3 regions of the Moritella sp. F3 genome follow, and region 2 is predicted to be linked to each of the others. Evidence: predicted binding sites of a transcription regulator. Region 2 holds the regulator's gene; each other region holds the start of a gene.
What was found. The regulator sigma-54, encoded in region 2, starts transcription at its own class of promoters, with help from an activator protein. The targets are predictions, from matches to a motif close to GTTGGCACGNNNNTNGNNT.
Positions count from the first base shown of each region.

Region 1: a site for sigma-54 is predicted at 3,155-3,173, ahead of flgF (flagellar basal-body rod protein FlgF). Genes of this name have one in related genera too.
Region 3: a site for sigma-54 is predicted at 6,162-6,180, ahead of glnK (P-II family nitrogen regulator). Genes of this name have one in related genera too.

Region 1 is NZ_BLRL01000004.1:244,745-252,592, reverse strand. It holds gene JFU56_RS09665 (flagellar basal body P-ring protein FlgI) at 1-476, opposite strand, end outside; gene JFU56_RS09660 (flagellar basal body L-ring protein FlgH) at 709-1,464, opposite strand; gene flgG (flagellar basal-body rod protein FlgG) at 1,513-2,301, opposite strand; gene flgF (flagellar basal-body rod protein FlgF) at 2,351-3,094, opposite strand; gene flgE (flagellar hook protein FlgE) at 3,234-4,541, opposite strand; gene JFU56_RS09640 (flagellar hook assembly protein FlgD) at 4,566-5,270, opposite strand; gene flgC (flagellar basal body rod protein FlgC) at 5,286-5,705, opposite strand; gene flgB (flagellar basal body rod protein FlgB) at 5,708-6,103, opposite strand; gene JFU56_RS09625 (protein-glutamate O-methyltransferase CheR) at 6,427-7,251, opposite strand; gene JFU56_RS09620 (chemotaxis protein CheV) at 7,307-7,848, opposite strand, start outside.
Region 2 is NZ_BLRL01000009.1:116,482-124,329, forward strand. It holds gene JFU56_RS15320 (KpsF/GutQ family sugar-phosphate isomerase) at 56-1,027, shown strand; gene kdsC (3-deoxy-manno-octulosonate-8-phosphatase KdsC) at 1,029-1,577, shown strand; gene lptC (LPS export ABC transporter periplasmic protein LptC) at 1,574-2,134, shown strand; gene lptA (lipopolysaccharide transport periplasmic protein LptA) at 2,157-2,618, shown strand; gene lptB (LPS export ABC transporter ATP-binding protein) at 2,634-3,359, shown strand; gene JFU56_RS15345 (RNA polymerase factor sigma-54) at 3,408-4,928, shown strand; gene hpf (ribosome hibernation promoting factor) at 4,960-5,247, shown strand; gene rapZ (RNase adapter RapZ) at 5,459-6,322, shown strand; gene mgtE (magnesium transporter) at 6,469-7,830, shown strand.
Region 3 is NZ_BLRL01000007.1:216,447-224,294, forward strand. It holds gene JFU56_RS14030 (OsmC family protein) at 83-487, opposite strand; gene crp (cAMP-activated global transcriptional regulator CRP) at 772-1,413, shown strand; gene JFU56_RS14040 (NAD(P)-dependent oxidoreductase) at 1,509-2,375, opposite strand; gene JFU56_RS14045 (aspartate aminotransferase family protein) at 2,427-3,632, opposite strand; gene JFU56_RS14050 (aminodeoxychorismate/anthranilate synthase component II) at 3,772-4,356, opposite strand; gene JFU56_RS14055 (ammonium transporter) at 4,531-5,763, opposite strand; gene glnK (P-II family nitrogen regulator) at 5,775-6,113, opposite strand; gene JFU56_RS14065 (PKD domain-containing protein) at 6,625-7,746, shown strand.

The DNA of each region.
Region 1 (7,848 bases), on a different contig from region 2:
CTACCTTGTGCTAATGCATACACCTGGCCATCAGCACCTTTCAGGAACGTTTGCAGTAATAAACCACCACGTAAGCTCTTTGCTTCACCAATAGCAGCAACAGTCACATCGATGGTTTGACCTGGTTTGGTAAATGCTGGTAATACCGCACTCACCGCAACAGGAGCCACGTTTTTAATTTTGACTTTCGCACCTTCTGGCATGGTGATGCCAAAGTTATTCAACATGGTTTTAAAACTTTGCTCAGAAAAGGCGTTACTTTTCTCACCGGTACCCGGTAGACCAACAACCAGACCATAACCGATTAATTGGTTATCTCGAACGCCTTGCACAGAACTAATATCTTTAATGCGAGCAGCATTAGCGGAATTAATGGTAAGCACAAAAAAGCTTAACAAGACAATACTCATCCCCAGCAATATATTTTGCTGTAGCTTAACTTGAGTTGCTAACTTGATCCGTGTTGATAGTTTCATCTAGATAACCTGTGCTATAAAAATTGTCATTATTTGCTGCCCTGTCATTATTTTGGTTTGTATTTTAACTGCCAAAATTATGACAACGGCTAAATAATCTCAGTTATATAGCTAAAAGCAATTGTCATACCAAGATGTCGTTTACACACCTGGTCTGAATATATTAGAGCTGGCATCATTACGATATACGCTTGATATCTACATCTACATCTACATCTACATTAAATATAGCTTAGAAAGGCCATGTGCTGCCGTTAAGGAATTTAGTTGCCCAGCCTTGTATTTGCGCCTCGCCTAAATCATCAACCGCGCCATATTGAATTCGAGCATTCGCGATCAGCGCTGAATTAACTTTATTGTCAGCGTCTACATCTTGTGGACGCAATAAACCAGTAAGGCGAATAAATTCATTACCATTATTGAGCATTAACCATTTCTCACCCCGTATGACGAGGTTGTTATTGGGTAGTACACGGACAACTGTGACTGAAATATTACCCTCTAAGCTGTTACTTTGATCAGCCGAACCGTTACCCGAAAAAGAACTGGTTTGGTTTAGACTACCTTCGATTTTATAACCACCGATCACTACATCTTCGCCACCCAAACTGACTGGGTCTAGTTCGAATGAATTGTCTTTGCCTAGATTTGAGCTGGCCTGTTTTTTAGCACTCGTCGATTCTGTTAATGTCACAGTGATAATATCGCCGACACGACGTGCTTTAATGTCTGAAAAAATATTATTATTGTATTGCGGATTAAATAACGAACCCGTCACTTTTGCTTGTACAGGATTATCATCGGGTACAATCGGTGCATAATCAGGTGAATCTTGCTGTGGTGTTTCATTCACATCAGCAGGTTCTTTCGCGTCTTCAGTTTTAGTGGCATCTTGATTTTTAGTGACCACATTTTCTTTTACTTTAACTAAAGACGAACAACCAGCAAGTTGCATAAGCACAAAAACAGCAAAGATAAAATTACGCATAACAATTCTCGATCATAAGAGTTAACGGTTAACTATATTGTAGCTAAATTAAAGCTGTTGATTGGTGTAACTTAGCATTTCATCAACGGCTGATATTACTTTGGAATTCATTTCGTATACACGCTGACTTTCAATCAGGTTCACTAATTCTTCCGTTACGTTGACGTTCGATGTCTCAATCGCACCCTGCACTAATTTACCCAAGCCTTCATTACTTGGTAAGCCCTGTACCGGATCACCACTGGCACCCGTTTGGATATACATATTTTGTCCAATAGGCTGTAAACCACCAGGGTTAACAAAGTCAGAAATATTAATCTGGCCGACGGTTTGATTGTTCGTTTGCCCAGGTAGGCTGACGGAGATCTCACCGTCTTCCGATACTGTCACCGTTTGCGCGTCAGCTGGAATTTGAATCTGTGGTTGTAACGGATAACCAGTACCCGGAGTCACAATAATCCCTTCATCATTTAAGGTAAATTGACCGTTACGGGTATATGACGTAGTACCATCTGGCATTTCAATTTCGAAGAAACCACGGCCACTCACCATCATGTCTAACGAATTATCTGTCGTTAGCATGTTACCTTGTGAGTGATCTTTTTGCGTTGCCACAACTCGCGCACCCGAACCAACCATTAAACCTGATGGTAATTTCGTGTTTTGAGTCGATTGACCACCCGGTTGATTCACCGCTTGGTAGAGCAAATCTTCAAAAATTGCGCGTTCTTTCTTAAAACCAACGGTGCTGGCATTGGCCAAGTTATTTGAAATGGTTGAAATATTTGTTTGCTGTGCTTCTAAGCCTGTCTTACTTATCCATAATGCCGGATTCATAACGTTTTCCTCGTCTAATTTATACTGTTCGTGGACTCATCAATGAGAATTAGCTGATCCGTAATAGTGAATCTGATGCTTTGTCATTCTCTTCTGCTGTCTTCATCATTTTGATCTGCATTTCAAACTGACGTTGCAGATTAATCATGCCGGTGAGTTCACCAACAGCACTTACATTACTGGTTTCTAGTGCACCACCTGCCACTTGGACGTTTAAATCAACTGCGGCAGGCGTGCCGTCAGCTTGTCGAAACATACCATCATAGCCTTTCACTAAATTGCGAACATCGGGGTTGACCAATTTTAATTGATCAACTTCTTCCAATGCGTTTGCTGGTGCGCCTTGCGGACGGATCTCGATACGACCATCAGCATGAATTTTAATTTGTTCAACGGGTGTCGGTATAACGATAGGACCATTTTCACCGATAACAGGACGACCTGATGATGTTAATAACTCACCTGTAGGGCCCATGTGTAAACTGCCACTACGGGTATAGCTTTCTTTATTCTGATCATCCATGACACTTAACCAACCATCGCCTTGGATCGCAACATCCAATGCATTGCCGGTCTGTTGTAATGCACCACCGGTAAAGTCTTGCCCAGGGCTTTCAGTGATCGCAAATACACGAGTAGGTAGGCCTTCACCAAAAGCTTGCATTGAACGTGCTTGTTCAAAATCAGATTTAAAGCCATGCGTATTCACATTGGCGATATTATTGGCACGAACAGCCAATGCATTCATATTTTCTTTGGCACCCGACATCGAGATATAAAGCATATTGTCCATTCGTCAATCCTCTGTCACTTTTCGTTGAAATCGTTAATTACCCGTCTAATACCAGTGATAAAGCAATTAAAGTGCCAAAATGAAAAAGCCACCCTAAATAGGGTGGCTTTTTATCAAAATGGCTTATCAACCCGCTACGTTAACGGATCTGTAATACCGTATCTTGCAGTTTAGAGTTCACTTCTAAGGTTCTTGAGTTAGCCTGGTAGTTACGTTGTGCCGTAATTAAGTCAACCAGTTCACTGGTCAAGTTTACATTTGACTGTTCGAGTGCCGATGAATTAATTTTACCAAAGGTACCAGAGTTCGCTTCACCTGCGATCGCATTACCTGAAAGTTGCGATGCACGCCAGCCGGTATCACCTGTTTGGCTTAGACCTTGTTCGTTAGCAAACTTAGCCATGGCAATCATACCTAACTTATCATTACGGCCATTACTGTAACTCGCCGCAACCATACCATCAGGGCCGATATCAATACCGGTCAAACGCCCTACTGTCGCGCCGTCTTGTTCTAATTTTGTTACTTCAAACGCAGAAGCAAACTGAGTCGGATTATTAATATTGATTTTAACAGTCTGAGTGGTATCCGCACCATTGGTTAAAATCGCGCCGAGTGGCACAGTCTCAGCAATGGCTGGCAGCTGTTGTTGTAATAAACCAGATGAATCAAACGTCAGTCTTAACGCAGCCGGTTTAGCTGGTGTACCAGGCGCAGCAGCCACAGCTTGGCCACCCACGATATCAATTGGTTGGTCATCCACATAGTTAAACTCTAACCAAGAGTTTGCAGGTGCACCCGCTGTACCATCTTTAATGTAATAAGTAGACAAAGTATGTGACTCACCGAGTGAATCATAAATTGATACTGACGTCGCTGATGTGAACGTCGTACTATCTGCCGGATCAAACTTCGTCGGATCTAATACTGGTGAAGTAGCTGGTAAATTCATTGTCATATCAACGTTACTCGTTGATTCTGGTACACCTGCGGTATCAGGTATTTGCAGCGGTTTTGTTGACGCCATGCTCACCGCTTTTGGAGAACCATCATCATTCACATCATAAACTTGTAGATAATTACCCGCCGAGTTAGTCACAAAACTATTTGAATCTAATTTAAATGCACCAGCACGCGTGTAGTTACGATCCATTGATTCAAGACCGTCTGACATAACAAAGAAACCATTACCGTTAATCGCTAAATCCAGCGAGTTCTCGGTGAAATTCAAGCTACCTTGTTGAAACTGCTGCGCAACATGAGCAGTTGCCACACCGTTACCAACCGATGTTTTAGCATTAGAGAAAATCGATGTTGCATACACATCACCAAACTCAGCGCGCGACTCTTTAAAACCCGTGGTATTAACGTTAGCAATGTTATTTGCCGTTGTATTAAGGTCTTTCTGAGCAGCGTTGATCCCACTCAAGGCGATGTTAAATGACATAAATTTTCCTTTTATTCAATAAATTTAATAATTTTTCGAGGCTACTTCTGTTGCTTGGCTCAATGGTAAGCTACCCATGCCTTTTAAGTTCAGCATAATGCCGTTACCAGTATTACCAATGTTAACGCTTTCAACATGCTGGAAACTTAATATTTTAAGGTCTTGGGCATTGCCGTCTATCGACGCTGATGCCTTCAAGCGGTAACTTCCTTCCGCCACTTTATTGCCGTTCATGTCAGTGCCGTCCCAATCAAAAGGAATTGCACCGGCCTTCTGTTCACCCATATCAATCACTTTAACCACTTCACCAACTTGGTTGGCTATTTGTAAGCGCATATTAGGTGCGCCCTGCGGTAAATCAATACGTCCAGATACATTCTCATCCGCAGATAAAAATGCCGACGATGCAGGCGCAAGTACCTTGCTACCGACTAAACTTGACGCTTGCAGTGCTTGGTTCGAGCTCATGATCGTATTTAACTGCTCAAACTTACTGTCCATCTTAGAAATACCATCAGCGGTGGTAAACGACGCCATTTGCGCCACCATCTCCGAGTTTTCTACCGGTTTGAACGGGTCTTGATAAGCCAGTTCTTGCGTAAGTAACGAGAAAAAGTCTTCTTGGCCGAGCTCTTTGCGGGTAGTTTCTGCCGCCTGCTCTGCCGCATCCTTTTTCTCGGTTTTAAACTGACTGCTAAAGTCAGCTATGTTATTGCTAATTGTCGTCACAACCAAATACCTCTATTAACCTTTACCTAACGCCAATGTTTTAGTTAACATTTGTTTAGCAGAATCAGCTATTTGCACGTTAGTTTGGTATGAACGAGATGCGCTAATCATGTTGGCCATCTCTTCCATAACGTTTACATTAGGGCGATATACATAACCATCTTCGTCTGCCAATGGATGATTAGGATTAAACTCATTAACTAATGGTGCATCACTCTCTACAATCCCTGCAACATTCACGCCAACTGCTTCATTTTGAGCTGCATTAGCCTGATCTAATTGTGCTTGGAAGATTGGATAACGGGCTTTATACGTTTCATCAGCACTGCTACTCACACTATTTGCGTTAGCAAGATTACTCGCGGTAGTATTTAAACGTACTGATTGTGCACTCATTGCCGAACCGGCAACATCAAAGACTCGAAATAAACTCATAATTATTGTCCTTTAATTGCCTTGCTCAGTGTTTGAAACTTGCTGCTTAAGAATGACAGTGATGCTTGATATTCCATACTGTTTTGCATGAAGTTAGAACGCTCTTCTTGCACATCAACAGTATTGCCGTCACCGGTATCGGGTTGGTTAGGGACTCTAAATTGCAAATCAGATGCAATACCTCTGCCACCTGATATATGACGCTCACTGGTATTTGATAAGTTAAAGCTAGACCCCTGAGTTGCACTTGCTAATGCATCCTTAAAGGTTAAATCTTTGGCTTTAAAACCTGGGGTATCCGCATTGGCGATATTACTCGCGAGTACTTCTGCGCGTCGTTCTCTTACGCCGACAGAATACTGGTGTATACCTAATGCATTATCAAAATTAATAGCCATGAACGCCTCCTAAACATTTATATCGTAATCAATCGCATGATAATTACGATGATACAAATGATAAAAGCAACATATGTGCCACAAAAATAATTTTTATTGCCTGCATTATTGTAAAATCAAATTAAAAAAATTTAACCATAAAAAGCAATGACTTAAAGTTTGCATTAAATTATCACAAGGGAGTATTACAAGAGGGGTAGAGCAGGATTAAATGAAGAGATAAAGAAAAAGCGTTGTAAAACAATTTTTTGACGCTGTATTTGGGCTAGTTACCGCCAATAAATGAACATCCATGTTCATGCGCTAACTCACCGCAAGATAGATTATTTAAGCTTGTAAACAATGCCAGGATTACAACGGACCATTTCGAATTTATCTGTTAGGCCTGTTAATGACTCAGATGCACCTAAAAATAAATAACCACCCGGTTTTAACGATGCGGCAAATTGATTCAGGATCTGACTTTTAATCTTTGGTGAAAAATAAATAAGTACATTTCGGCAAAAAATGATGTCAAATTTTCCCAACAAAGCATAACTTTCTAGCAAGTTGATTTCACGAAATGATGTTAATTGCTGAACCTCACGATTCACCTTCATTTTGTCATCAGGCAATACACTAAAGAACTGACGTTTACGCTCAGGTGATAGACCACGTCCAAGAGCAAGGCGATCATAAACCCCTTCTTTACAGTGCGTAATCATGGTCGGCGAAATATCCGTACCGACAATTTGCACGTTAGGTTTACCCATGCGCTTAATTCTTTCCTGTGTTTCGATCGCAGACATCGCAATCGAAAACGGTTCTTGACCAGACGATGATGCCGCTGACCATATTTTTACCGGCTGACCTTTATTGATAAACTCAGGTAAGATCTTAGCTTGTAAATACTCAAACGGATACACGTCGCGAAACCATAACGTTTCATTCGTCGTCATCGCATCAATAACATCATTACGTAAATCACGCGCTAACATGGTCATCGACTTTTGTACTAACTCAGTTAAGCTGTTCATCTTATGCTTTGCCAATAGTGGCAATAAACGACTTTTAACTAAATATTGTTTATTTTGCCCTAATACAATACCGCACTGAATCTCAAGAAACTCACTAAAACGGCTATATACTTCATTTGACAATGTTTGCACTATTTTTTACTCAACTTTCTATCTAAAGATATTTATATTCGATATTACAGTTCACCTAGCTAGGATCCGCTGCTTTTAACGCTTTTAATACTGCACCGGCAAGTTCATCAGGGTTAAACTTAGCAATAAAGTCATTTGCGCCAACTTTAGCAACCATCGCCTGATTGAACACACCACTTAATGAGGTATGTAAGATTACATATAACCCATTTAATGACGGATCATTTCTCACTTCTGCCGTGAGAGTATAACCATCCATTTCTGGCATTTCGATATCAGAAATCATTAACGCAACCTGCTCAGATATCGGTCCATTAACAGCCAATTCACGTAACTTATTTAAGCCATCACGGCCATCTTTAGCCAGTACAATCTTGAAACCAAGATCAGACACTGCTTTTTTGATCTGATTTCGAGCCACACTTGAATCATCAACAACTAAGATCACTTTCTCGATTGCTGTTTTATCAATATCGTTTGCAGTATCTAGCACTTCCTTACTAATTTCCATACTCACAGGTGCGACTTCATGGAGAATTTTTTCCACGTCGAGTACTTCAACAAGTTCGTTATCAACTTCAGTCACCGCCGTTAAGT
Region 2 (7,848 bases):
TCATTATTGCTATTCTAGGCTAAGTATCAAATCGTATATTTATTAGGAAATAACCATGTCGAGTCAGTTCAATTATTGTCAAAGTGCGCTTAATGTCATTGAAATAGAAGCCGCTGCGATCACGCAATTAGGTCAATATATTGATACGACCTTTACAGGTGCTTGTGAGTTACTTATCGCCTGTAAAGGCAAGGTTATTGTAACCGGCATGGGAAAATCAGGGCATATTGCTAACAAAATTGCGGCGACACTCGCCAGCACCGGGACGCCAGCATTCTTCGTGCATCCCGGTGAAGCCAGTCATGGCGATCTGGGCATGATCGAACGTGAAGATGTGGTCATCGCCCTCTCAAATTCAGGTGAGTCTGATGAAATATTAGCACTGTACCCAGTATTAACCCGTTTAAGCATACCGATCATTGCGATAACGGGTAACACCAATTCAACCATGGCTCGTGAAGCAACCGTTAGCTTATGTGTTAAGGTCGATAAAGAAGCTTGCCCATTAGGATTAGCACCAACCTCGAGCACCACTGCAAGCTTAGTCATGGGGGATGCTATTGCCGTCTCTTTACTTGAAGCGAAAGGTTTTACAGCCAATGATTTTGCCTTATCTCACCCAGGCGGTAGCTTAGGTCGTAAGTTATTACTGCGTATTTCCGACATTATGCATAAAGGTGACGGCATACCAAGCGTACAACAAAACGAAACGATTTCTGATGCCTTATTAGAAGTGTCTCGAAAAGGCCTAGGGATGACCGCTGTCACGAACGCCGATAAGCTGGTTGGTATTTTCACTGACGGTGATTTACGTCGTATTTTAGATGCACGTATAGATATTCACCAAACCCCTATCAGTGCAGTAATGACCGAAAGGTGTGTTACTATTAATGAACATATATTGGCTGCAGAAGCCCTCGCCGTCATGGAAAATAAGAAAGTTAACGGCTTAATTGTTGTTAATGAAAAACAAGAACCAGTCGGCGCCTTCAATATGCATGACTTACTACGCGCAGGTGTACTATAAAATGATCAACACGTTATACGGTCCAATCTCACAAGATATTTTAACTAAAGCAAAAACATTAAAGCTGCTTATTTGCGATATAGATGGTGTTTTTTCTGATGGTCGAGTGTATATGGGTAACGATGGCGAAGAGCTGAAAGCATTCCATACCCGTGATGGTTTTGGGGTTAAATCGCTACTTAATGCAGGTATTGAAGTCGCGGTCATCACCGGCCGTCAATCAACGATTGTCGCTAACCGTATGCAAGGGTTAGGGGTTAAGCACGTCTATCAAGGCCAGGACAACAAAGTCGTTGCCTTTAACATGCTGCTTGAAAAATTAAACATATCACCAGAACATGTAGCCTATATTGGTGATGATGTTATCGATTTACCGGTAATGAATCTATGTGGGCTCAGTGTTGCGGTTGCAGATGCACACCCATTAGTCAAAAAAGGTGCTGATTTTAGCACCTCTATTCGCGGTGGTTTTGGCGCAGTAAGAGAACTCGCAGACCTGATCTTATTAGCGAAAGGGATTTTAGACCAAGCACAAGGTACTTCGGTATGAATCGACAAAATGTAGGAATAGTAATCCTCTTTTTGTGTGCCCTTGGGATATGGCGATTTTTTTCGCCTAATGAAGAAATAACAGCACCAACATCAACCGAATATCAACCTGATTTTACTGCACAAGTTCTCCGTAGCGTTGAATTTAGCCTTGAAGGAAAAATTATACGTCGCACTTTTGCAGATAGCATGGAGCATTATGGTGAGTTAGGCATGACAATGTTCACTAACCCCGTTATCATCCTTTATGATGAAAATGCACAAGCGACGTGGAAGATCAAAGCTAAAGAAGGTAACTTTAGCAGTGAAGATGTCGCCATATTACGCGATGATGTTATCATCAAAAACATGGCTAAAAATGATTATATCGATGTCATCACAACCAGTTATTTACAATTAGAACTCGCCGAAAATTTGGTGCGTAGCGATCAATTAATTACCATTACTGGCGACTTGTTTAATCAAACAGGCATTGGCCTGGAAGGTGATTTAAAACAAGAATACATGACAATCCTTAAGCAAGTTGAAGCGATTTATACTAATGATGAAAAAATATAAAGTTTTACTGTTAACATTATTCATGAGTAATTCAGCACTCGCATTAGAGTCTGATTTCCAAGAAAATGTTGTCGTGAATGCCAAACGTCAAGAAGTGTTTATTAAAGAGAACCGCGTTATCTTTTATGATAATGTGGTGGTAACTCAAGGCACTATATTAATTCATGCTGATAAACTAACGGTATTAAGCTCTAACGGCAAAGGCACCGAAGTAATGATAGCGACGGGGAACGTAGCTACTTTTTACCAAGAACTAGATGACGGTAAAAAAATTAACGCTGAGTCTAACGAGATCCGCTATGAACTTGGCAAAAAACGCTTAACCTTGTCAAAGAATGCCCGTTTACGCCAAGCTGATAGTGAAGTTAAAGGTGACAAGATCATCTACCAAATTGATAAACAAGAAATGATAGCCGAGAGTGGCAAAAATGAATCCGATCGCGTGATCACTATTTTCACTCCTGAAGACACCAAAACTAAGTAGAGTAAGTAAATTCATATGGCGCGTTTAAAAGCATCACACTTAGCAAAAAGTTACAACAAACGTAAAGTGGTTTCAGATGTGAGTCTGGAAGTTGAATCCGGCCAAATTGTTGGCTTACTTGGGCCTAATGGCGCAGGTAAAACCACTACCTTTTACATGGTGGTTGGCTTAGTAAAGCGAGATCATGGACAAATCTTCATCGATGACCAAGAATTAACCCATGAGCCTATGCATATTCGCGCACAGCAAGGTATTGGCTACTTACCACAGGAAGCCTCTATTTTTCGCCGCTTATCAGTAACAAAAAATATCATGGCTATTTTGGAATTACGCACAGAATTAAGCCGTTTTGAACGTGAAGAAAAATTAGAAGAATTATTAGAAGAATTTCATATCACCCATATCCGCGACAGTTTAGGTATGAGCTTATCAGGTGGTGAACGCCGTCGTGTAGAGATTGCTCGCGCACTCGCTGCAGATCCGAAGTTTATCTTATTGGATGAACCATTTGCTGGCGTAGATCCAATTTCGGTTGGCGATATTAAGAAAATCATTCAGCATTTACGTGACCGCGGTTTAGGTGTGTTAATTACCGATCATAACGTACGTGAAACGCTTGATGTATGTGAACATTCATATATTGTTAGCCATGGACATTTGATCGCTTCAGGTACTTCTGAAGAAATTTTATCCAATGAAAAAGTAAAAGAAGTATATCTTGGAGATCAATTCCGACTATAGTTTGATATTGATATTTAGCCGCATTAAGGAAGAGAGAGTAGTCGTTAGATGAAGCCATCATTACAACTTAGGATGAGTCAATCTCTGGCAATGACGCCACAGTTACAACAAGCGATTCGATTATTACAACTATCGACCTTGGAGTTACAGCAAGAGATCCAAGAAGCGCTAGATAGCAATCCACTATTAGAACAAGAAGATCCTCATGAGTCGCCCGCTAACGACGCAGATAATCATAACGCGCATGATGACCACAACCATGATGCTAATAATGATGCAGCGCCGACCGATAGCAGTCAAATTGAAGTGGGCGATGCGCTTGCCAGTGAATCGATGCCCGATGAACTACCCAATGACAGTAACTGGGATGACGTTTACACCCCACAAATACAAAACCACAGTAGCGGCAGCGCCGGAATTGATGGCCTAGATCAAGTTTACCAAGGTGAAACCAGCGAAGGTTTATACGAACATTTGATGTGGCAAATGGAGCTAACCCCTTTTTCTGACATCGATCACGCGATTGCAGTCGCAATTATTGACGGTATTGATGATCACGGTTATCTCACTCAAACTTGTGAAGAGATCCTGAACAGCGTTGATATCGACCACCAAGAAGTGGACGCTAACAACGATGCCAAGATTGAATTAGACGAAGTCGAAGCGGTACTAAAACGTATTCAGCACTTTGATCCCATCGGCGTAGCAGCACGTTCACTGCAAGAATGTTTATTGATCCAACTCCAACATTTACCTAAAAATACCCCTTGGTTAAGCGAATGTCAGCAAATAATCCAATCTCATATGGATTTATTAGGCAATCGCGACTACCGTCAATTAAGCCGTAAAACAAAATTAAAAGAACCCCAGCTCAAAGAGATCATGCAATTAATTCAGAGCTTGGAACCAAGACCAGGCAATGTCATTGATCAAACAGAAGGGCTTTACGTTATACCTGACGTGTTAGTAAAGAAAAAAAATAATCAATGGGTGGTAGAGTTAAATCCTGACATTGTGCCAAGATTAAAGGTGAACAATGAATATTCTAATCTTTCGACAGGTAACCGCAACAGCAGCGATGGGCAATTTGTTCGCACCCACGTCCAAGAAGCAAAGTGGTTTATTAAAAGTTTAGAAAGTCGTAATGACACCTTACTAAAAGTGACAAAAAGTATCGTCCAGCGACAGGTTGATTTTTTTGAGTATGGTGATGAAGCCATGAAACCTATGGTACTCAACGATATTGCCGAAGAAGTTGAGATGCATGAATCCACGATATCACGTGTGACGACGCAGAAGTTTATGCATACCCCACGTGGGATCTTTGAATTGAAATTTTTCTTTTCAAGTCATGTAAGCACGGACAACGGTGGCGAATGTTCATCAACCGCTATCCGAGCATTAATTAAGAAATTGGTCGCGGCAGAAAATGCCAGCAAGCCATTAAGTGACAGCAAGATTGCTGATTTACTTGCTGATCAAGGTATCAAGGTCGCTCGACGTACTATTGCAAAGTATCGAGAAGCACTGAGCATACCGCCATCTAATCAGCGCAAGAGTCTATTATAGGACTCACCTAACCTTCATAAGGGAGACGTATATGCAAATTAATTTAACAGGTAGACATGTAGATATTACAGATTCACTGAAAGATTACGTTGATAGCAAGTTTTCCAAATTAGAACGACATTTCGATCACATAAACAATATCCACGTGATCTTAAATGTCGAAAAATTACTGCAGGTTGCAGAAGCAAAAATACATTTAAATGGGGGGGAAATTTTTGCCGTACATGAACATAACGACATGTATGCTGCAATTGATGGCTTAATGGATAAACTCGATAGGCAGGTCATTAAACACAAAGAAAAATTAATTCGCCATTAATTTTAGCCCCACAACAAATAACCTAAAGGAAAACCACTTTTCCTTTAGGTATTACTTTAAGTATTAATAACGCTGACATAATTAAAACATATCATATCCACACCAATTACGGGATAATGAGCATTCTTTTATATTGCTACAGCTTTAAAATTAGCAACCTAATTTTAGCTATGGTAACGATATATTCGCTGCGCAGATATGGGGACAGAACATGAAATTAATAATCGTCAGCGGCCAATCAGGATCCGGTAAATCAATTGCTTTACGGGTACTTGAAGACTTAGGCTACTATTGTGTAGACAACCTACCTGTTACCTTGCTCCCACAGCTACTACAAACCTTAAATGAAAAAACTGAAAAAGTGGCTGTCAGTATCGATGTACGTAACCTCCCAACTGACAAAAAAGAATTAAATGACATTATTACGGCGCTAAAAGCCAGCACCGACCTAACCAGTTTATTCCTCGATACCAATAAAGCTGTACTTATTAAGCGCTACAGCGAGACGAGACGACTACATCCATTAACCAAAGATGAGTTATCGCTATCTCAAGCAATTGAAATAGAGGAAAAACGCTTACGCCCTATCGCCTTGCATGCTGATTTGAAAATCGATACCACCGAGCTCAATATTCATGAGCTGAGCGAGCAAATCAAAGAACGTATTCTAGGTAAGAAAAATAATCAATTGGTGTTGGTCTTCCAATCATTTGGTTTCAAACATGGCCTACCAATGGATGCTGACTATGTATTCGACGTGCGATTTTTACCTAACCCACACTGGATCCCAGAATTAAAACCGTATACAGGTCTGGATGAACCGGTGATTAGTTACCTCAGCCAACAACCAGAAGTAATGAGTTTTGCACTGCAAATCGAAAATTTATTAACGACCTGGTTACCGCTGTTAGAAAAAAATAATCGCAGCTATGTCACTGTTGCAATTGGCTGTACTGGCGGCCAACACCGTTCTGTCTTTATTGCAGAGCAGCTAGCGAAATACTTTAAACTGCAAGATCGAATCGTGCAAACCCGTCACCAGACATTAGAAAAAAACAAACACAAGATCAGCTAAGCACTACCTTAGCCAACGTATTATCAATACCATATAATGAATTATGATATTTTATGTAAATGCTGATTATAAATACAGATTAAGCTAGAATTGTCCGCATCAGCGGGCAAGGTCTTGCACAAGAATAATAAGAATGGGGACGACATATGCTAGAACAAATGGAGCATGACAGTACACACCTGCGTTTAAGTGAAATGAATGAAGCGCTCGACAGCGGTATGTTTGTTCACGTAAAACGAATGCTCAACCAAACGCCCCCTTGTGATATTGCATTATTACTCGAATCATCACCACCAGCTGGCCGTAAAGTCTTGTGGCGGTTAACCGACTCTGAAATGCAAGGTGAGATCCTTGACGAGCTAAATGAAGACGCCAAGACCAGCATTCTAAAACTGATGGATACTGAATCACTGGTTGCTGCAACGGAAGGTTTGGATACCGATGACCTCGCCAATATTCTCCGCAGTCTACCCGATAGCATCTATCAAGAAGTTATCACGCAAATGGACACTCAAGATCGCCATCGTCTAGAAGCTGCTATGGCCTATCCAGAAGATACTGCCGGCAGCATCATGGATACGGACACCATTACTTTACGTCCTGATGTCACTGTTGATGTGATCTTACGTTATATTCGTTTGCGTGGAGAATTACCTGAAGCCACTGATACGTTATACGTTGTCGATAAAGATGACCGATTAATTGGCGATGTACCTTTAGCCATGCTACTCACGACAGATCCCAACAGTGTTATTAGCACCATCATGGATCGTCAAGCTGAAACCTTACCAGCCACGATGGATACTTCTGAAGTAGCCAAACTGTTTGAGCGTCATGATTGGATCTCAGCCCCCGTACTTGATGACTCAGGGAAATTACTCGGTCGTATTACCATTGATGACGTGGTTGATATTATCCGTGAAAATGCCGAGCATGACATGATGGGTATGGCCGGTATGGATGATGACGAGGATACTTTTGCTCCCGTTATCCAAAGTACCAAGCGTCGTACACTCTGGCTTGGGGTTAATTTAATCGCGGCACTCACAGCCGCATCCGTCTCGAATATGTTTGAAGCAACTTTAGAACAGCTAGCAACATTGGCTATTTTGATGACCATTGTCCCTAGCATGGGTGGCATAGCTGGTAATCAAACACTTGCACTGGTTATCCGTGGTATGGCGGTTGGCCATATTAGTGATGAGAATAGTCGCTGGTTAATTGGTAAAGAAGCCATGGTAGGGGCACTGAATGGCGCTATCTGGGCCATCTCTATCGCTATTATCGTGTCATTATGGAAAGGCGACCCATCTCTTGGCCTGATCATTGGTGGCGCGATGTTTATTAATATGTCGATGGGCGGATTGGCTGGCGTCGTGATCCCCCTGGTGATGAAAAAATACAATATCGACCCGGCATTGGCAGGCGGTATGGCATTAACAACGGTTACCGATGTAGTTGGTCTATTTGCCTTCTTAGGCATGGCAACGTTGGTCTACGGCGCTTAAATAACGACGGTATTTACA
Region 3 (7,848 bases), on a different contig from region 2:
AAGATTGTAATCAGTTTAGGCAGGATATTAACGATAAACATACAACTGCAGTCCATCGTTAATAATTCACGATCAAAAGACCTTATTTAGCTACAATTTCATAGCTAGACGTAATTTCTGCAGCCTTCTCGAGCATTTTCGCAACAGAACAATATTTCTCCATCGATAACTCAACGGCACGTTTTACTTTTTTCTCATTTAGGTCATCACCAGAAACAATGAAATGCGCATTAATTTTAGTAAAAACGCGCGGTGGTTCTGCGGCTCTTTCACTGGTTAAATCAACCTCACAACCAAGGATGTTTTGACGACCCGTTTTAAGAATATCAACAACATCAATCGAGCTGCACGCGCCCATCCCCATCAGTACAACTTCCATTGGGCTTGCCGCAATACCGTTGCGATCACCGTCCATTAACAGACCATGGCCCGTTTCTGACGTGCCCATTAATTGCATTTCTTGGATCCACTTCACATTTGCTTTCATAAAACACCTAGTTAATGTCTAATTCAAAGGTATTGAACAATATTAAATACCACAAGAGTGGTATAATGCTGTCTCATATCCCAAATATAGTCTAAAGTCACAAATAAACAGCAAGTCAATATTCAAAAAATGATATATTCACGTTGATATTGAACTGAGATCAACTCAGTTCTTGCTTATTAGTGTTATTGTCTCTTATGCTATCAAGTCATTAATAATAATAAAATTAAAATATCGCAACACGGACATAATTTGCGATTATAATAACTTACAGAGGAATACCCATGGTTGTTATCGGCAAGCCACAATCCGACCCTACTTTAGAATGGTTCTTATCTCATTGCCATATTCACAAGTACCCTTCAAAAAGTACTTTGATCCATGCTGGAGAAAAAGCAGAAACTTTATATTTTATCGTTAAAGGTTCTGTGGCAGTTCTAATCAAGGACGAAGAAGGTAAAGAAATGATCCTTTCTTACCTAAATCAAGGTGACTTCATGGGTGAATTAGGCCTATTTGAAGATACTGAAGAACCTGTACGTAGCGCATGGATCCGAGCTAAATCACCATGTGAAGTAGCTGAGATCTCATATAAGAAATTCCGTCAGTTAATCCAAGTTAACCCTGAAATTCTAATGCGTCTATCAGGACAAATGGCAGAACGTTTACAAACGACAAGCCAGAAAGTGGGTGATCTAGCATTTCTAGACGTAACAGGCCGTATTGCACAAACATTACTAAGCTTAGCAAAACAGCCTGACGCAATGACTCACCCAGACGGTATGCAAATTAAAATTACGCGTCAAGAAATTGGACAGATCGTGGGTTGCTCACGTGAAACTGTTGGCCGTATCTTGAAGATGCTTGAAGAACAAGAGCTTATTTCAGCTCATGGTAAAACGATTGTGGTATTTGGCACTCGCTAATTCAATCATTTTATTCAGCTAATAAAAAGGCGCCTGACATGTTACTCACAGTCAGACGCCTTTTTTATTCGCTATAGTTTATTCGTTAACGCATATTATGATTTATGTAATCGTTTAATCAGGACTGACGTATCACTACGCTGCTCACCAGAATCCTGTAACTCGGCATAAAACCCATCGACTAATTTCGCAATCGGCACTAAAGAGCCATTACGCTCTGCTTCTTCGAAACAGATTCCGAGATCTTTACGCATCCAATCAATAGCAAAGCCAAAATCAAACTTCCCCTGAGCCATCGTCAACGTACGATTTTCTAACTGCCAAGATTGTGCAGCACCATTACGTAAGACATCAAGAACGACATGTTCATCTAATCCCGCATTCTTAGCAAAATTAATACCTTCAGCCAAACCTTGCACCAATCCCGCGATACAAAGTTGATTAACCATTTTACATTTTTGCCCAGCTCCGGCAGCACCAACCAAGGTAACTTTCTTCGCCATAATATCCAATACAGGCAAAGCACGCTCATATGCACAGGCTCCACCACCGGTCATAATTGTCAGCAGAGCATTGTCAGCACCCGCTTGCCCACCCGACACTGGCGCATCCAGAAAATGAACCTTTGATTTAGCACAGGCAGTAGATAGCTCTTCGGCTAATAATGCTGATGTGGTCGTGTGATCGATAAGTATCGTATCGGCTGTCATTGCCGACAGCACGCCATCATCACCGTAAACAACGCTGCGTACATCATCATCATTACCAACACACATAAGTACTAAATCAGCGTTAGTTGCTGCTAGATGAGGCGTAGAGGCTCGTTCACCGCTATATTTATCCACCCATGCTGCCGCTTTACTCGCTGTACGATTAAATACCACGACATCATGTCCAGCATTCTGCAGATGTCCCGCCATCGGATAACCCATTACACCTAAACCTATAAATGCTATTTTCACTGTTTACTCCACCTATAACATGTCACTTTTAATGTTCATTATAATTAACGGCTAAGCCGATAACCATTTTTCAATAGCAAGACTCAGTTTTTGCATCCCGACATGGATGTCACTGTCAGGTATATTAAGTGCAGGTGTAAAGCGTAATACATTCGCGCCAGCCACTAATATCAACAAGCCTTCTTTAGCAGCCAAATTCATAATAGCGATAGCCTGACCTTCATACTGCTCAGTTAACTCAGCACCTAATAATAACCCTTCACCCCGAATATCAGCAAAAATACCGTGTTGATGATTAAGCGCAGCTAAAGCATTTTTAAAGATAACTGACTTAGCCTTAACTTGTGCTAGAAAAGCAGTATCATTGACAGTATCAACAACTACCTCTGCAATGCTACAAGCTAATGGGTTGCCACCATAAGTACTACCATGGGTACCGACACGTAAACTTTTCGCGATATTCGCCGTTGTTAACATCGCTGCAATAGGGAAGCCAGCACCAAGCCCCTTAGCTGAGGTTAAAATATCCGGTTTAACATCCGTATTTTGATAAGCATATAAGGTTCCTGTACGACCGACACCAGTTTGCACTTCATCAAATATCAACAGCGCATTGTATTTATCACACAACGCACGAACGCCAATCATAAATTGCTGGCTAGCAGCATGGATCCCGCCTTCACCTTGTAAAGGTTCCATCATAATAGCGCAGGTGTTATCACTCATAAGCGATTCTAAAGCAGCTAGATCATTAAAATCAACATGTTCAATTGCACCAGGTTTAGGGCCGAAACCGTCAGAGTACACAGCTTGCCCACCCACAGTCACCGTGAAGAAAGTACGACCGTGAAAACCTTGATTAAAGGCTATAATCTGATCTTTTTTATCACCAAAATTATCCAGTGCATAACGACGTGCTAACTTCAATGCAGCTTCATTTGCTTCGGCGCCTGAATTAGCAAAAAAGACTTGCTCCGCAAATGTCGCGTCAGTTAATTTAGTCGCAAGTCTTAAGGCTGGTTCGTTGGTCAGTAAATTACTGACATGCCACAGCTGTTGGCTTTGTGTTTGTAACGTTTCAACTAAAGGAGGGTAACAATGACCTAAACAACTAACAGCAATACCAGCCGCAAAATCAATATATTCATTATCATCTTGATCCCACAGTCGAGAGCCTTGACCACGAACAGGGATCATCGCTGCTGGTGCGTAATTAGGCACCATGACAGTATCAAAATCTTTCCGGCTTACACCTATTACATTCTTGGTCATATTCCTTCCCTCTCAGTAAAATCAATAACTAAATACTTAAATGCCAAATCATATCGCATATATATTCAATAATTATAGATATTTAATCACAGGTCAAGTTAATATTGGATAATGTAATAGAAATTTATAAATTACGCATAAGAAAGTTATTTAGTAGCTCTTTACCTTGCTCAGTCAGAATGCTTTCAGGATGAAATTGCACGCCTTCTAATGCCAACGATTTATGCTTAAAGGCCATGATTTCATCAAATTCACCAGCCTCATTTTCTGTCCAAGCAGTAATTTCAAATACATCGTTTAATGTGAGGGTTTCAACAATTAAAGAATGATAGCGCGTCACAGTCAAAGGATTATTTAATCCCGTAAACACGCCTTTACCTTTGTGCTTTATTGCTGATGTTTTGCCATGCATTACTTTTTTAGCTTTTATCACATTAGCACCAAATACTTGCGCGATAGCTTGATGACCAAGACAAACACCTAAAATAGGTATCTTCCCAGAAAATGCTTCAATAACTGACAATGATATTCCCGCATCATTGGGTGTGCAAGGACCAGGAGAGATAACAAGATAGTCTGGAGACAGCGAGGATATTTGCGCAAGTGAAATTTCATCATTACGTTTAACGATAACCTCTTGACCAAGTTCAGAGAAGTATTGGAATAAATTAAACGTAAAGCTATCGTAATTATCGATAATGAGTAACATGAAAAATTATAATTCTAATGTGGAAACAGGGTAAATAATATCACAGGTAAAGGTGGGATTCTAATCATGAGCGTTCGTAATAATACCTACAGTTCAGTGTTAGCTTTATTCAGAAACAAAAAAACAAAGCTCAGCAAGTGCCAAGCTTTGTTTTTAACTAAGTACTAAATAACTTTATTTAACTGATACAAACTCAGGGTAAGCATCGATACCACAGTCCGCCATGTCCATTCCTATTACTTCTTCTTCTTCAGTAACACGAATGCCCATTGTCGCTTTAAGTACTGCCCAAACTAGGATACTTGCGCCAAACACCCATGCAAAGATAATTGCAGCGCCGTATAGTTGAGCACCAAACGTCGCATCGGTATTGCTAAATGGCACAACCATTAGACCAAATAAACCACACACACCGTGTACAGAGATAGCACCAACGGGATCATCAATTCTCGCTTTATCTAATGCTACGATACTAAAGACAACTAACACACCACCTAATGCACCCAATAAGGTCGCAAATGCTGGCGATGGGCTTAACGGGTCAGCTGTAATAGTCACCAGACCAGCTAACGCACCATTAAGAACCATCGTTAAGTCCGCTTTACCCCACATCAATTTAGTGATGAGCAGTGCAGCAACAGCACCGGCAGCAGCCGCTGTATTGGTATTTACAAAGATTGCACCGACAGCCGTTGCATTTTCAACATCTGAAATTAATAGCTGTGAACCACCATTAAAACCAAACCAACCCATCCATAAGATAAATGCACCTAATGTCGCTAATGGCATATTTGAACCAGGGATTGGATAAACCTCACCATTTTTACCGTATTTCCCCTTACGAGCACCCAGTAAAAGTACCGCCGCTAGTGCAGCTGATGCACCAGCCATATGCACAATACCTGAGCCAGCGAAATCAGAGAAACCAGCTTCAGATAAGAAACCACCACCCCAAGTCCAATAACCTTCAATCGGATAAATAACACCTGTTAAAACAACCGTGAAAGCAAGGAAAGCCCATAACTTCATACGTTCAGCAACCGCACCAGATACAATCGACATTGCAGTTGCAACAAATACTACCTGGAAGAAAAAGTCTGATTCTAACGAATGATCAGCGCCTTCCGATGCTGTACCGATTAATGAACCAAATGATGGGATGATGCCACCTTCAGCATTATCAACATACATGATGTTATAGCCGACTAATAAAAACATAATACATGCGATTGAATAAAGCACGACGTTCTTAGTCAAAATTTCAGTGGTATTCTTAGAACGAACCAGACCAGCTTCTAGCATTGCAAAACCTGCAGCCATCCACATAACTAGTACACCAGACATTAAAAAGTAAAAAGTATCGAGTGCAAAACGCAGCTCAGTAACTGTAGTTGTTAATTCTTGCATAATTTATTCCTTTAAATTGCTTCTGAATCCATTTCGCCCGTACGGATACGCACAACTTGTTTTAGGTCGTAAACAAAAATCTTACCATCACCAATCTTACCTGTGTAAGCAGCACTGCTAATAGCTTCAATGAGGCGATCAACGTTTTCACTCTGCGTGGCAATTTCTAACTTAACTTTAGGTAAGAAATCAACTTGATATTCTGCACCACGATAAAGTTCGGTATGACCTTTTTGACGACCAAAACCTTTTACCTCAGTAACAGTTAACCCTTCAACACCGAAATCTGCGACAGCTTCACGTACATCATCGAGTTTAAACGGTTTAATGATTGCGCTTATTAGCTTCATATAAGAGCTCCTTGCATAAGTATATGGAAAATCTATATACTTAAGTTAATTCAACCTCCGTGCCAATTATTTTAAACCTTATTATTCAACAACTTAAGTTGAATAATGTATTTAAACACTTCGAACAAGCCCCATAATAGTGCAACCATTCAATTACTAACACCAAACCAGTGCAGATGTTACACGACTATTACAACCCTGTTACTTTGAGATCTCAGTCTCAATTTTAATAACTACTCATATCTTAAAATCATGTAAGACATTATCTATTTTTAATGGTTAATGATTACTACTAATTAGGCACTCTTAAGTCTAAATGATTAAATCTGATATTAATCTATTTAAAATCCATTAAATCTCTCCAATAAAGTAACAAATAAAAGGTGACACAACGTTTTGTACCACGACTAAATTAGTACTTCTTATAAACAGTAATAATGATAATGTGCTTCCAAACCAAGTAGCTAAGATGGATCTGTTACTTTAAACCTCAACTCATGGAAGAGATACGATGAAAAAATTACTACTGGTAGCACTATTATCAACGCTTACAGCTTGCGGTTCTGAGGATGTATTTGATAGTGACGATAAAGATGAGCAAATAAATACGATATCGTCCGTGAGTTACTCTGCCACACCTAATGGTATAAACTCACCCATTTATAATTTCAGTTCAGTTTATACCGTAAATAATATTGAACAATCCACAGATAACGTGACCTTTAACTGGTCAGTAAACTTAGAAGGTGAAGGTCAAATAACCTCACTCTATCCCGAGAGCGCACCTCAGTATCAGTTTAGAGAAGCTGCTACCTACAAAATAAAGTTAATAATAGAGGATCAGTCTGGCGAAGCTTTGGCTCAGTACTCAAAAGATGTAGCAATCAGTGCAGAAGATATAGCAACGCAACCAGTATCACCAACAGCAGTGATAGATATCACGGATAGAGAAAAAACGGTATATACGTTTAATAGCGACTCTTCAGGCTATAGTGAAGGTTCTTTATCTCAAATTGAATGGGTAATTGAGGGCCAAGAGATGTCAGGGTCTCAAGTCACCCACACTTTTAGTCAAGCAGGGGAATATATTGTCCATTTAAAAGTCACCGCAGAAGACAATAGCCAAGCAGAAACAGCAATGGCTATTAACGTGGTGGATGAAACAACAACACCAGCGGCTAGATTTAACTACACAAAGAATAAGTTAGTTGTAAACTTCGATGCAAACGAAAGTTCAAACCAGAGCAGCGATATCGCGTCTTATTACTGGGATTTTGGTAACGGAGAGTCTGCAATCGGTATTACAGCCTCTACAACGTATCCATCAGAAGGGCCTTATAGTGTCGTACTTACCGTAGCGAGCAAAGAAGGTGTAACGAATACTGAAACAAAAACAATTGATGCTTACGAAGAAGCTTCTTACGTGACTTGTGATGTATTGACCACCTCTAGTTTAATATTTAAGAGTGCAGATGAAGGTCAGTGCTTTAGTACTTCAGTAATTACAAATCGAGTAGCAGCAGAAGCATGGTGTAGCACAAGAGTTCAGCAATACATCAATGATTTATCATTTATCCGTATAACCCCAACATTAACTTGGCAAGTAAGACAACAAGGTAATAATGAGTGCTAAGTTAGCGCGAATGCTTGAAGTGAAATAAGATTCGTCATATTTATCTGAAAGCCTGAAAGCCTGAATCAATGATTCAGGCTTTCGTTGTTTTTTGGCAAAGAG